DNA from 4 places in the Paenibacillus terrisolis genome. Region 3 is predicted to be linked to each of the others. Evidence: predicted binding sites of a transcription regulator. Region 3 holds the regulator's gene; each other region holds the start of a gene.
What was found. Region 3 encodes Rex, which represses fermentation and respiration genes when NADH is low (regulators of the CRP and FNR family bind a similar motif). Its sites were predicted from a motif close to TTGTGAAATATTTCACAA; they were not measured.

Region 1: the regulator Rex is predicted to act here: its motif matches at 1,491-1,508, upstream of ACI48K_RS24350 (cytochrome ubiquinol oxidase subunit I).
Region 2: the regulator Rex is predicted to act here: its motif matches at 1,254-1,271, upstream of nirB (nitrite reductase large subunit NirB).
Region 4: the regulator Rex is predicted to act here: its motif matches at 1,776-1,793, upstream of ACI48K_RS12990 (polymer-forming cytoskeletal protein).

Annotation. Positions count from the first base shown of each region.
Region 1 covers NZ_JBKFGG010000048.1:38,354-41,499, forward strand. Annotated here, with positions in the region: gene ACI48K_RS24350 (cytochrome ubiquinol oxidase subunit I) at 1-1,402, opposite strand, end outside; gene cydB (cytochrome d ubiquinol oxidase subunit II) at 1-12, opposite strand, end outside; gene ACI48K_RS24355 (nitrous oxide-stimulated promoter family protein) at 1,587-1,964, opposite strand; gene ACI48K_RS24360 (hypothetical protein) at 1,970-3,146, opposite strand, start outside.
Region 2 covers NZ_JBKFGG010000005.1:319,701-322,846, forward strand. Annotated here, with positions in the region: gene ACI48K_RS06800 (FAD-dependent oxidoreductase) at 1-314, shown strand, start outside; gene ACI48K_RS06805 (hypothetical protein) at 729-1,202, shown strand; gene nirB (nitrite reductase large subunit NirB) at 1,386-3,146, shown strand, end outside.
Region 3 covers NZ_JBKFGG010000012.1:23,412-26,557, forward strand. Annotated here, with positions in the region: gene dinG (ATP-dependent DNA helicase DinG) at 1-1,531, shown strand, start outside; gene ACI48K_RS12340 (redox-sensing transcriptional repressor Rex) at 1,574-2,224, shown strand; gene ACI48K_RS12345 (amidohydrolase) at 2,214-3,146, shown strand, end outside.
Region 4 covers NZ_JBKFGG010000012.1:175,275-178,420, reverse strand. Annotated here, with positions in the region: gene ACI48K_RS13000 (SDR family NAD(P)-dependent oxidoreductase) at 1-371, opposite strand, end outside; gene ACI48K_RS12995 (TetR/AcrR family transcriptional regulator) at 434-1,009, opposite strand; gene ACI48K_RS12990 (polymer-forming cytoskeletal protein) at 1,165-1,713, opposite strand; gene ACI48K_RS12985 (sensor histidine kinase) at 2,379-3,146, opposite strand, start outside.

The sequences.
Region 1 (3,146 bases), on a different contig from region 3:
AAGAGACAGCATGATATCCCTCCTTACCGAACGGATCGGCCGTATGTTCAGTACGGTTATCGTCCGCATTCGGCCCTTTCTTGATGACCTTCACGAACAGGTAAACCATGACCGCGCCAAGGATCGCATAAATCGCCGTAAATGCAATCAGAGAGAACAAAATTTGTCCGCCGGTCACGCTCGGAGATACGCTGTCCTTCGTTTGCATCAAGCCGAATACCGTCCAAGGCTGACGGCCGAATTCCGTCATGACCCAACCGGATGTGTTAGCGATGAACGGAAGCGAAATCGCCCACAGCATCGCTTGATAGAACCATTTGTTCGGTCGATCCAATTTTTTGCGCCAAGCCAAATAAGTACCGTACAAACCTAGTAAAATCATCAAGCTGCCTGCGGCAATCATGATCCGGAAGCTCCAGAACGTGGTGCGGACCGGAGGGATGTAATCGCCGGGGCCATATTTTTGTTCATACTCCGCTTGCAGCTCGTGCATCCCTTTGACCTCGCCGGAGAATTTGCTGTAGGACAGGAAGCTGAGCAGATAAGGAATTTTGATTTCAAAATTGTTCTTTTCGTCTTTCGAATCGATATGCGCATACACCGTCCAAGGTGCCGGATCGCCGCTCTTGCCCCAAAGTCCTTCGGAGGCGGCCATTTTCATCGGCTGGGTTTTCACCAGATATTGCGCTTGTTGATGGCCGAACAGCGCCGTGGCGAACGAAGCGATCAAAGCTACGATAATGCCGATGGTAAACGATTTTTTGAAGAATGCCGCATCTTGGCGTTTCAGCAGCTTGTAAGCGCTCACCCCCGTGATCACAAAGGCGCCCGTCGCAAACGCACCGAGTACGGTATGCGGGAATTCGACCAGCAGTTGTCCGTTCGTGACCAAGGCGAAGAAATCGTTCATTTCCGCGCGCCCGTTATTCACCGCGAAGCCGACAGGATGCTGCATGAACGAGTTGGCGGCCAAAATCCAGAGCGCCGAAACCGTCGTGCCCACCGCAACGAGCCAAATGCAGAGCAGATGCACTTTTTTGGAAAGACGGTCCCAGCCGAAAATCCACAAACCGATAAAAGTGGATTCCATGAAGAAGGCAAACAGAGCTTCGATTGCCAGCGGCGCACCGAAGACATCGCCCACGAACCGGGAGTAATCCGACCAGTTCATGCCGAACTGGAATTCCTGCAGAATGCCCGTCACGACCCCTACCGCAAAATTGATAAGGAACAGTTTCCCCCAGAATTTAGCCATGCGTTTGTATTCTTCGTTGCCCTTCCTCACGTACATCGTTTCCATGATCGCGATCAAGAGGACCAGGCCAATCGACACAGGAACAAAGAAGAAGTGGAATATCGTCGTGACCGCAAACTGGAGGCGTGCAAGTATAATCGGATCCAACATTTCCTTTCCCTACTTTCTAATAATTATTATCTAAGCAGAATTCTATCACGGAACAAATTCAGCGAACGCAGCAAAAGTAATAATTTTGTGACAAGAATCACATGACATTAGTCACAATTGTGATGGTGCCGCCGAAACCCGCGTCACTGTGCGTTTTTTTACAGCTTACCTAGTTGTGAACTTATTGTGAATCCGCTTTTTTCAGTCCATCCATGAGGTGACGAACAGCCAACAAGGGGTGCCTCCCCAGCATGCGCGGTCCGGAGTATCTCATCACCTTGCGGATCTTCTCCCGCGGCAGCGGGGCGTAGCAGTGGACCGGACAGGATTCGCAGGTCGTCTTCTTCTCGCCGAAGCGGCACAAGCTCAGACGCTTCACGGCATACTCGTTCAGTTCGGCGCATTCGTCGCATAACTCAGGCCGTATTGCTCCTGCTTGAGATTCCCGGATTGTCCGTGTCCGGTCATGATGATGTTTGCGGCAGTAAAGTGAAATCATCAGTGCTACTGTCTTTTTTTCGCGGCGGATTCTGGATGCATCTAGATCTTCAAACGGCAACCTCTTTATGCCTCCTTCCGCTTAACCGCTTTGGTCCCAAAAACGATCTTCCAAGCAATAACATTGGCGGCGATCAGCAGAAGTTCATAAGCGAGCACGCCGTAGTGAATGTTCGAAATCACAAAGTGGAGCAGCCCGAATCCCCCCAGCAGCAGCAAAAGCGGGATCATGCGCATCCCCTCGCTTTGCTGGGCGGCTTCGAAGGGCTCCGAGAAAGGCAGCGCTTTGCGCAAGCAGGCGAAACATATGACGGAGTACAGCGCCAAGGCAAGTCCGACCGCGAGCAAATGGGGAATCGCCGACCCACCGAACAACGCGGCGAATAAAATGCCCACCACCACATAAAGCGGTAAAAGCAGCCGGATCAGGCAAGCCAGCAGCGCTCCTTTATATACGGATTGAACGTTTCGGATCGGGAGCGTCCCGTAAATCCAGGCCGCTTTGTATTTGCCCGAATATCTAAGCATCATAATGACGGTAGGAATCAGGATGCCGCAAAAATAAATGAACAGGACCTTTCGGGAACCGGCAAGCCCCTGGAGCCCGCCCTCCAGTCCATCCGAAAATAAAAAGATAAACGGAAAAATGATAGAGAAGCCCAGCGTAGGATACACCTTGAGCTTAAATTCCCTCTCTTTTCCAATCATAGACCAAGTAAAGCGGAAAAATACCTTTTCCTGCGGGTCCGAGCAGACCAGGTTCGCCATTCGCTCCAGCCATTTACCGCTTCCGGCGGCCTTTCGTCCTCCGGGATCGGCGAGCTTCTGCAAGTTTCGCTCCAGCGAAGGCATCAGCTTGATGTAAGCGTAAAATGCGGCCAGCGGCAATACCAGGCACAGCAGCGAAAAAGCAAGGAACAAAGGCTCGCGCGACCGGTGCAGCAGCGTCTCGAACGGCGCGCCGAACCATACCGGAGCAACGAAAAACTGCCACCATTTAGGCCGAAAGGCGACGCTGAAATCCACAAAATTAAACAAGCGCATGAGCAGCTGATATCCGAGCGTAATCCCGATGGTCAGGCCGATTTGCACATAGTTGATGATGTCCTTCAGCTTCTCGCCGTCGAAGAAACGCAGCACCGCGAGGTACAGCAGCGCGGTGACGACCACGATGAACAAGTCCATCAGAATCAGTTCCACCAGAAACAGCAGGAAAAAAGCCGCCCCGTGCCTAATCAGACCT
Region 2 (3,146 bases), on a different contig from region 3:
CGAAAGTAACCGTCAAAACGGAATCCGGCCGCAGCTATGAGGCTTCCCATATTATTTTGGCAACCGGAGCCCTTACCGAGCTTGCCGGCCATATCGGGCTGGAATTGAAGGAAGGCCGGGAACCGCGGATCAAAAATGTAATCGCTACCGACGAATTTGGACATACAAGCAAGCCGCGGATTTGGGCTGCGGGAACTGTAGCCGGAGTCAGCGTCCATACGATCATCACCGCCGGAGACGGCGCGAAGGTGGCCATCGAACTGATTAGTGAACTTAATGGCGAGCGTTACGTGGATCACGACATACTTAAATAAATAAGACAAATAACGTCTATATAAGTTGAATCCATGAAAAAGTAGCTTGGCAAGAGTGTGAAATGTTCTGGCAGAAGCGAAAAGCTTTCTGAAAGAAAGCTGCACCTTTAAGCATAGGCTTCGTTCGCCTTTGTGACCGGATGTCACTCCATTTGAATTAAATAAATCCATGAAATCCGGGAACAATAGCGATCGAAAGAATATTTCACACGGCTGCCGTTATACGTATTCAATCTTTGATTCAATTTATATAGTTAGACGTTAAGGAGGCCTTCCCGCTTTAGGGGAGGCCTCTTTTGCGCCCTGACAAGTTTTTACGGCGGCATTTGGAATATTCTTAATCCCCCTAAGGGAAAATGGGATTAAGCGAAAACGCAACTGGCGGCAAAAACAACACTCACCGGAGGAAAGGCAGTGGCGGCAATGAGCGCAAACACAAAATTATGGATTGTTATGACATTAATGATGGTGTGGATTTGTACCGCCTGCGCAAAAGATCAGCCGATTCCAAGCCAGATGCCTCCGGAAGCGATGAAAAAGCAGGTCCAGGCCGAGAAGCCGGAAATAACTTTGGATATTGACGGAGGTTTTTTCGTTCCCGATATGACGCGCAGCCTCCGCTTCGATTACATGGACGGAAATACCGTAAGGGATGCATTAATAAGCAGCGGGACCGTTGTGCTGACTGCGGAAGAGGACGCGATCGAGTCGGTAGGCAGCGTTTCGCTGGATTCCGCGTTGGGATGGGGCGTTAAGCTGAATGAACGGGAACTGCCGCCGGCAAAATGGAATACTCCCCTTCAGGCGGGTGATGTCATTTTGGTTTATGTGAAAACGGGCGGCAGTGGGCAGAGCAAAGCGGAAGTTCCCGGCCGGGCGAAACCTTGAGCAAAATTTTGTATTTTTTTCAATAGGAATGGAAAATGATTTCGACAATTCTTGTGAATTCATTCACATTTAAAGTGCCTGGAATCACAAATGGCTCCTGTTTTGATAGGTACACTTTCGGTATAGGATGGCGCAGCTTTTATCGATAGGAATAAGCCTATACTGAAGGAGGCACTACTGACAATGGGAATAGACAAAGAAAAGCTTGTGGTGATCGGCAACGGCATGGCGGGAATCAGCGCCGTAGAGCAGATTTTAAAGTTAAGCTCGAAATACGATATTACCGTGTTCGGAAGCGAACCGTACCCGAACTATAACCGGATTATGCTCTCTTACGTACTGGAAGGCAGCAAAACGCTGGATGATATCGTACTGAATGATCTGAACTGGTACCGTGACAACGGGATTACGCTTCACACAGGAACTGCGGCGATAAAAATCGATGAATCGGCAAAAGAAGTCTTGGCGGATAACGGTATGCGAGTGCCTTATGACAAAGTGCTGATCGCAACCGGGTCCAATTCGTTTATTCTTCCGATCCCGGGCAGCGATAAAGAAGGTGTCGTAGGCTTCCGCGATATCGCCGACTGCCAAAGCATGTTGGAAGCAGCCAAAACCTGCAGGAAGGCAGCCGTCATCGGTGGGGGATTGCTTGGACTGGAAGCGGCCAAAGGACTTGTCGAACTGGGAATGGACGTAACCGTAGTCCATTTGATGGAAGATTTGATGGAGCGCCAGTTGGATCGTCAAGCGTCGTCCATGCTGCAGGCCGAACTTGAACGGCAAGGGATCAAATTCAAAATGGGCGCTCAGACTGTCGAACTGCTTGGCGATTCGCGGGTCAGTGGGCTCCGGTTTGCCGACGACACGGCGCTGGAAGCCGAATTTGTCGTCATGGCCGTCGGTATCAAGCCAAACATCGCGGTGGCGAAAGAAAGCGGTATTGAAACAGGCCGGGGAATTTCGGTGAACGATTATATGCAAACCTCTATGGAAAACGTTTATGCGGTTGGGGAATGTGCCGAGCACCGGGGAGTGTGCTATGGGCTCGTAGCGCCTTTATTTGAGCAAGGCATGGTTCTGGCGAAGCATATCAGCGGTGTGGAGACAACTCCGTATGAAGGATCGGTCGTTTCGACCAAGCTCAAAATTTCCGGGGTGGATGTGTTCTCCACCGGAGAATTTATCGATGGACCCGAGCACACGATGATCAGCAGCAAAGACGATTGGAAACGCATGTACAAGAAAATATTGCTGAAGGACAATCATCTGGTTGGGGCCGTGCTGTTTGGCGATATTTCCGATTCGGCCGAGCTGCAGAAGCTGATCCGGCAAAACGCCGAGATGACGGATGAACTCTATGCTTCCTTGATGGGTTCGGGATGTACCGCCGGGAAAAAAGAAAAATCGGTGGAAACGATGCCCGATGACGAAATTGTTTGCGGCTGCAACGGCGTAACGAAAGGCACGATCGTGGACGTTATCACCAATCAGGGATTGACCACGGTGGACGAGATCAAGGCTTGCACCGGGGCGACCCGTTCCTGCGGCGGCTGTAAACCGGTTGTCGAGCAGATTTTGCAGTATGTGCTTGGCGACGGATTCAAGTCGGCGGCCAAACAGGGAATCTGCGGCTGCACGACGCTTGGCCGGGATGAGATCGTTGCAGAGATCAATGCCAAAGGCTTGCGGACGACCAAGGAAGTGATGAACGTCCTTGGCTGGACTCAGCCGGAGGGCTGTTCCAAATGCCGCCCGGCGATCAACTATTATCTCGGGATGATTTACCCGGATACCCACGAGGACGAGAAAGAATCGCGTTTCGTCAACGAGCGCATGAACGCCAATATTCAGAAAGACGGAACCTATACCGTCGTTCCGCGGATGTACGGCGGTGTGACGACGCCGGAGGATTTGAAGAAAATCGCCGACGTATCGCTGAAA
Region 3 (3,146 bases):
GAACCATTCTAAATTGTTTACGGACATTCAGGCGGGACATCAGCTTTTGCCCGGCTACGAGCGGCTGGTGATCGACGAAGCGCATCATCTGGAAGATGTGGCCGGCAAGCATCTTGGCCTTCATATGAAATATTTTACGGTCGTTCACACGTTGACCCGGCTGTTCAAGGACAGCAAAACAGGGCAGTTGGCTAATCTTAGAATGGCGCTACAAAGCGCGGCAAATGAAAATTCGCTCCAGTGGTGTTCCGTCATCGACAATATTTATCCCTCGCTGGTGGATGTGAAGGAGAGCTGGGACAAGCTGAGCGATCTGCTCTTCGCGCTAATGCCGGAGCGGAGCGACGCCGCTCCGGGCGACCCGGGACAATTCGTTTACCGGCTGCTTCCGCATAAGAAGCCCAAGGACTGGGATTCGCTTGCGGCGCTGGAGAATCAGATTTACGTCACGCTCGGAGACGTGCTTCGCCAGGGAGAACGGATGCTGAGCCAGATCCGGGAAGAGCAGGACGATTTCGGCTCCGAAAGCCTGTTAACGGATATCAGCGGATTGTTCAAGGATTTGGCGAGCGAACGCGAGTCGCTGCGCTTCTTTATGAAGCTGGAGAATGAAGAAACGGTATATTGGATCGAAGGAAACGGGAATTACCGCAGCCGCTCGCTGCAAATTTACGCCGTGCCGATCGATGTAAGCGCTCAGCTGAAGGAGTATTTTTTCGACAAGAAAAAAAGCGTTGTGATGACTTCGGCAACTCTTTCCGTCGATAAATCGTTTCAATATATGATTGAGCAGTTGGGACTAACGGAGGCTGCCTCCGAAGACAGGCTGTTGACATCGATGCTCCCTTCGCCGTTTAACTACCGGGATCAGGCGCTGCTGGTCATCCCGCGGGACTTCCCAAGCGTCAAGGGAAGCGTGGGAGACGATCATTTCGTCAGTACGCTGGTGCGATCGCTGGCGGATACGGCTGTCGCTACGCAGGGACGCATGCTGGTGCTGTTTACTTCTTACCGCATGCTGAGGCAGGTATACGATCCACTAAAGGACCTTTTGTCGGAGCAAGGTATTACCGTCATCGGTCAAGGGATGGACAGCGGCAGCCGCACCAAGCTGACCCGCCGTTTCCAAGGCCAAAACGCATCCGTGCTGCTTGGCACCAGCAGTTTTTGGGAAGGGGTCGATATCCCCGGCGAAGCTTTGACGAGCCTGGCCATTGTCCGTCTGCCCTTCCAGCCCCCCAACCATCCGCTCGTGGAGGCGAAGAGCGAACGGCTTCAGCGGGAGAAGAAAAATCCTTTTATGAAGCTGTCCGTGCCGCAGGCGGTCATCCGCTTCAAGCAGGGATTCGGCCGGCTTGTCCGCTCGTCGCAGGATCGCGGCATCGTGGTTGTTTATGATACCCGCATCTTGGAATCCTACTACGGAAAGTATTTTTTATATTCTTTACCCGGACCGAAGATGGAGCATATGCCCCTCGGGCAAATGGTTCCGCGCATTTCGGAATGGCTCAATGCCGGTGAGCCGCAATAAGCTTTGCGGTTCATACTCGCGCCAAATGAGGGGGAAAAATGTATGAAATCTGATAAAATTTCCGATGCCGTTGTTCGAAGATTGCCGGTATATCTGCGTTTTTTAAATGAATTGAGCCGTCGCGAGGTGCCAACGGTATCCTCGCAGGAACTGGGCCAGAAGCTGGATCTCAATCCGGCGCAAATTCGCAAGGATCTCGCTTATTTCGGCGATTTCGGACGCAAGGGCATCGGTTACGATGTGGCTTATCTGATCGAAAAAATCCAGCAAATCTTAAATCTGGACCAGCAAATCAACGTAGCTTTGGTGGGTGCCGGTAATCTTGGTCAGGCGCTTTCCAATTATAATGCTTATCTGAAGGACAATATGAAAATCGTAGCGGTGTTCGACGCTTCTCCGGCCAAAATCGGCAAGCAGATCAACAACATTACGATTCAGCCGATCGATGAGCTCGTTGAAACGGTTCGCGAGAAGCATGTGCGCATTGGGATTATCACCGTGCCGGATTTTGAAGCTCAACGCGTTGCGGATCAGCTGGTTGCCGCCGGAATCGGAGCGATTCTCAACTTCGCGCCAACGATCCTGAAAGTGCCGTCGGAAGTAAGAATTCACGCGGCCGATTTTACGACGGATCTGCTCAGCTTGGCGTATTATTTGGAAAATGGAAAGGAACAAGCCGTTTATGAGTCGTAAGTGGTTAATTAAAAACGGGACCTTCGCCGTTTTGGACGAAGGTCGTCCCGTGATTCACGGATATATGCTGGTTGAAGGCGATATGATTACGTACATTGGGGAGCAGCGCCCGGAAGGCGTGGAAGGCGCAGAGACCTTTGACGGAAAAGGCCTGTTGTTCCTGCCCGGTCTGATCAACACTCACGGCCATGCGGCGATGTCGCTGCTTCGCGGTTACGGGGACGATATGGTGCTGCAAACTTGGCTTCAGGAGAAAGTATGGCCGATGGAAGCCAAGTTTACCGCAAGCGACGTGCATGCCGGGACGGCGCTGTCCGTCCTGGAAATGCTGAAGGGCGGAACGACGACCTTCCTCGATATGTACGATCACATGGATGAAGTGGCCAAAGTGGTGGAAGAATCCGGAATTCGCGGCGTATTGATGCGCGGAGCGATTGGGTTGTGCCCGCCGGACGTGCAGGACATGAAGCTGAAGGAAGCGGTCGATTTTGCGGTGAATTGGAACGGCAAAGCGGACGGCCGAATCACAACGATGCTGTCGCCGCACGCTCCCTACACTTGCCCGCCGGATTATATCGAAAAGTTTGTACAGGCGGCGCATGATCTCGACCTGCCGATGCATACGCATATGTCCGAAACGAGGGCGGAAGTGGAGCAAAACGTGGCCGATTACGGTGTTCGTCCGGTCCAGCACCTGCTGAATCTCGGGATGTTCTCACGGCCGACGCTGCTTGCCCATGCGGTGCATTTGACCGATGAGGAAATTGAGATTCTGGCTGCGCATGACGTGGCCATTTCCCATAATCCGGGCAGCAATTTGAAGCTTGCGAGCGGGGTTGCCCGTGTGCCGGAACTGCTGCAAAAAGGGGTCGTCGTCTCCCTTGGGACGGACGGCGCGGCAAGCAATAACAACCTCGATATG
Region 4 (3,146 bases), 150 kb from region 3:
GGCAAGGTCGCTTGAACCGTAGAAAATACGCCGGTTACATTGATCTTCAGCACTTCTTCGAACAAAGATAAATCCGTCGCGCCCACCGGCGTATTTCCCGGAATTCCCGCATTGGCAAATACCACGTCAATCCCGCCGAACTGTGCTACACCGGCGGCAACGGCTTTTTCCAAGCTGGCCGGATCGGCGACATCCGCTTGAACCGCCAGGCCGTTTGTCCCAAGCTCTTTCGCCGCAGTGTCCAGCGTTGCTTTATTTCGCCCGGTAACGATCACCTTAGCGCCTTCCGCAACAAACAATTTTGCGGCCTCCAAGCCGATTCCGCTATTGCCTCCGGTAATAAATGCTACTTTCCCGTTCAATTTTCCCATTGTATAACTCTCCTTATTTTTTGTTTTTTGAGAACGATCGTTCTCGAATAAGTAAAAAAATTTCATTTTAATATCGACAATGTCGTATCAATGATTTGCTGTAGTTTTTCTATGTCATCGGTCGCTTTAACCATCACCCGCAGCCCGGTCACCGCATTGTTTAAATAATGCGAGAGTGACTCCGCATCCAACGATTTGTCGAATTCCCCGGATCGCTGACCCTCTTCAATCAGCCGGCGGAAAATCCGTTCCGATCGGTCTAAACTTTGGCAGACGGATTCTTTCAGTTCGGGATCATGCACGGCAAGCTCGACGGCGGTATTGACCATCATGCACCCTTTCGGCGCGTCGTTTTCGGACAAAATTACCATTTCGAACAGCTTCCGAATCGCTTCCCGGGACGTATTGGCGATATGAATCCGCTGTTCGAAGGACTGATTGATCCGTTCGCCGTAACGTTTAAGCGCCCTAATATATAAGGTCCGCTTGTCGCCAAACGTATCGTACATGCTTCTTTTGTGAACACCCATATGCGAGACCAGATCCTGCATGGATGTTTTCTCGTATCCTTGTTCCCAAAAAAGATACATCGCTTTGAGCAGCACGGCATCTTCATCGAATTCTCTCGTTCTGGCCATCGCGTCCCCTCCTTTCGATTATGAGTTTAGCATATTGAGAACGATCGGTAAAGAATTATTTTGTACCGTTCGTTCATTTATTTGAAATAAAGAAGCCTGCAGACAACACCGTTATGGTTATGTCTGCAGGCTGATCTTTTAAGGCTTACTGGATATTACTTAACTTCAGTGGAGCCGGTAACTTTACCGTCCAGAACTGCACTTGTTTTCAGATCGTCGCTCTTGAAGTACAGGTTGCCGTCGATCGTACCAGTTTTGTCAAGGGTAAAGCCGTTAGCTTCTACATAAACGTCGCCTTTAACCGTACCGCCTTGGATTTTGAAGTTTTCGCTTTGTACAGTCAATTTAGGAACAGTCAGTGTGTAAGAAGCCGTGATGTTGTGGTCTGCATCTTGAGCATACAGAGCCAGTTTACGGTAGATCGCGTTTGCGGAATCGCCTTTGTCGTGGAATTCGCCGGATACGACAACTTCCTTATCAACAGTCAGGTCGTTCAGGATTGCAACGATCCAGGTACCTTTGTCGCTAACAGCAGTAGTGAATGCGTCAGCTTCGTTAACGATAGATGCTGTAGTTACAGCGTCTGTTTGTTCTGCAGGTTTGTTGCCGTTAGCCGCATTGTTGGCTTTGTCATTGTTGGATCCGCAGCCGGACAACATGGCAACTGCGATACCTGCTACTACGAGTACTTTGAAAAATTTCACAGTGAATTCTCCCCTTCAATTTATATTTACAAAATTATTATAAATAAAAACTAAACATAGAAATGTGATTCTTTTCACAATAATTGTGAATTTCATTACAAACATTTTTGATAGATTACATTTTTCGTCACATATTGTCATCGCTTGCTTGACCTTTCGAAAGTAAATTTAACCCGGAGAGAACCGCCAAATCATGGCACTTTCTTTGTCAAGCGTGAGTCATTAGCAAAAAGTTTAAAGTAAGTATGAGCATAAGAGTCAACGGTTATTCACAAGGGAACGGAACAGACGCTTATCAAAGAGCAGTCACCAAAATTGAGCGGCTGGGATTGGCATAGTCTGCTCTGGTCAACGACGTCCCAAATACCGTATCCCTCCCATTTTAAATAGCGATCCTTTATGTCCTTATTTCCACGGGAAAGGCTCATTCTGAATGAATAGCGCCGTTTTATGGCCTTATTTCTGCAGAAGAGTTCCTATTCCCCTTGGTTTTGGATGTTTTACCGAAAATAGGGCCATTTTGTACCGCTAATTTTAGAAAATGCGGCTTCGGAGTGAAATAAGGCCATTTCAAACCGCTATTCGAGAGATCGCCGAGCCGTTAGTCAAATGAACTAATTTACTTTTGGGACAACCTTTGGGTTTTCTGTCGATGATCCCGTCATTCAAGCGGATAATCTGCGCCTTTTGGCCACTTCAAACCCCGTTTCCGGGAAAGTGATCGTAAATATAGCTCCACCTGCTTTAAGATTATCCGCCGAGATGGTTCCTCCGCTGCGCTCCACGATGGCCCGCGAAATCGCCATCCCAAGCCCGGACTCTCCGTCCTTGCCTTTGACGAACCGGTGAAAGAGCGCCGGCAGCAAGTCCCGGGGAATGCCCGGCCCGTCGTCGGAAATCATAACGGTAATTTTCCCTTTATTATGGGCAACCCGTACACGGATTCGCTCATGCGCGTATCTGGCTGCATTAGACAACACGTTCAGGAGCGCTTGCAACAGTTTGTCCGGGTCCGCTTGCAAAATCAATTCATCCTTTTCCGGCAGGTCCGTTTGAAGCGTTACGTTTCGTTTGACAAGCAGCGGGTTGATGCGTTCGACCGCATCCGTCACCAGCTCCTTCAGATTCACCGGGGACGGCCGGAAAATTCCTTCCTCGCTGTCGAGCTTGGCCAAAAGCGTCATTTCCGTGACCAGATTCTTCAGCCTCCCGCTTTCCCCAAGAATGATATCGAGGCCCTTGCGGACATCCTCTCCTTCAAAAACGCCGTCCCGAATCCCTTCCGCATAACCGGATATGGACATCAGCGGAGTTTTCAGTTCATGGGATGCGTTTTGAAAGAAGTGCTTCTGTACCTGATTGAAGCGGTCCAGTTCCGAGGCCATTTCATGCACGGTCTGAGCAACGGCTCCGATCTCCCCGCCCGCTTTGAC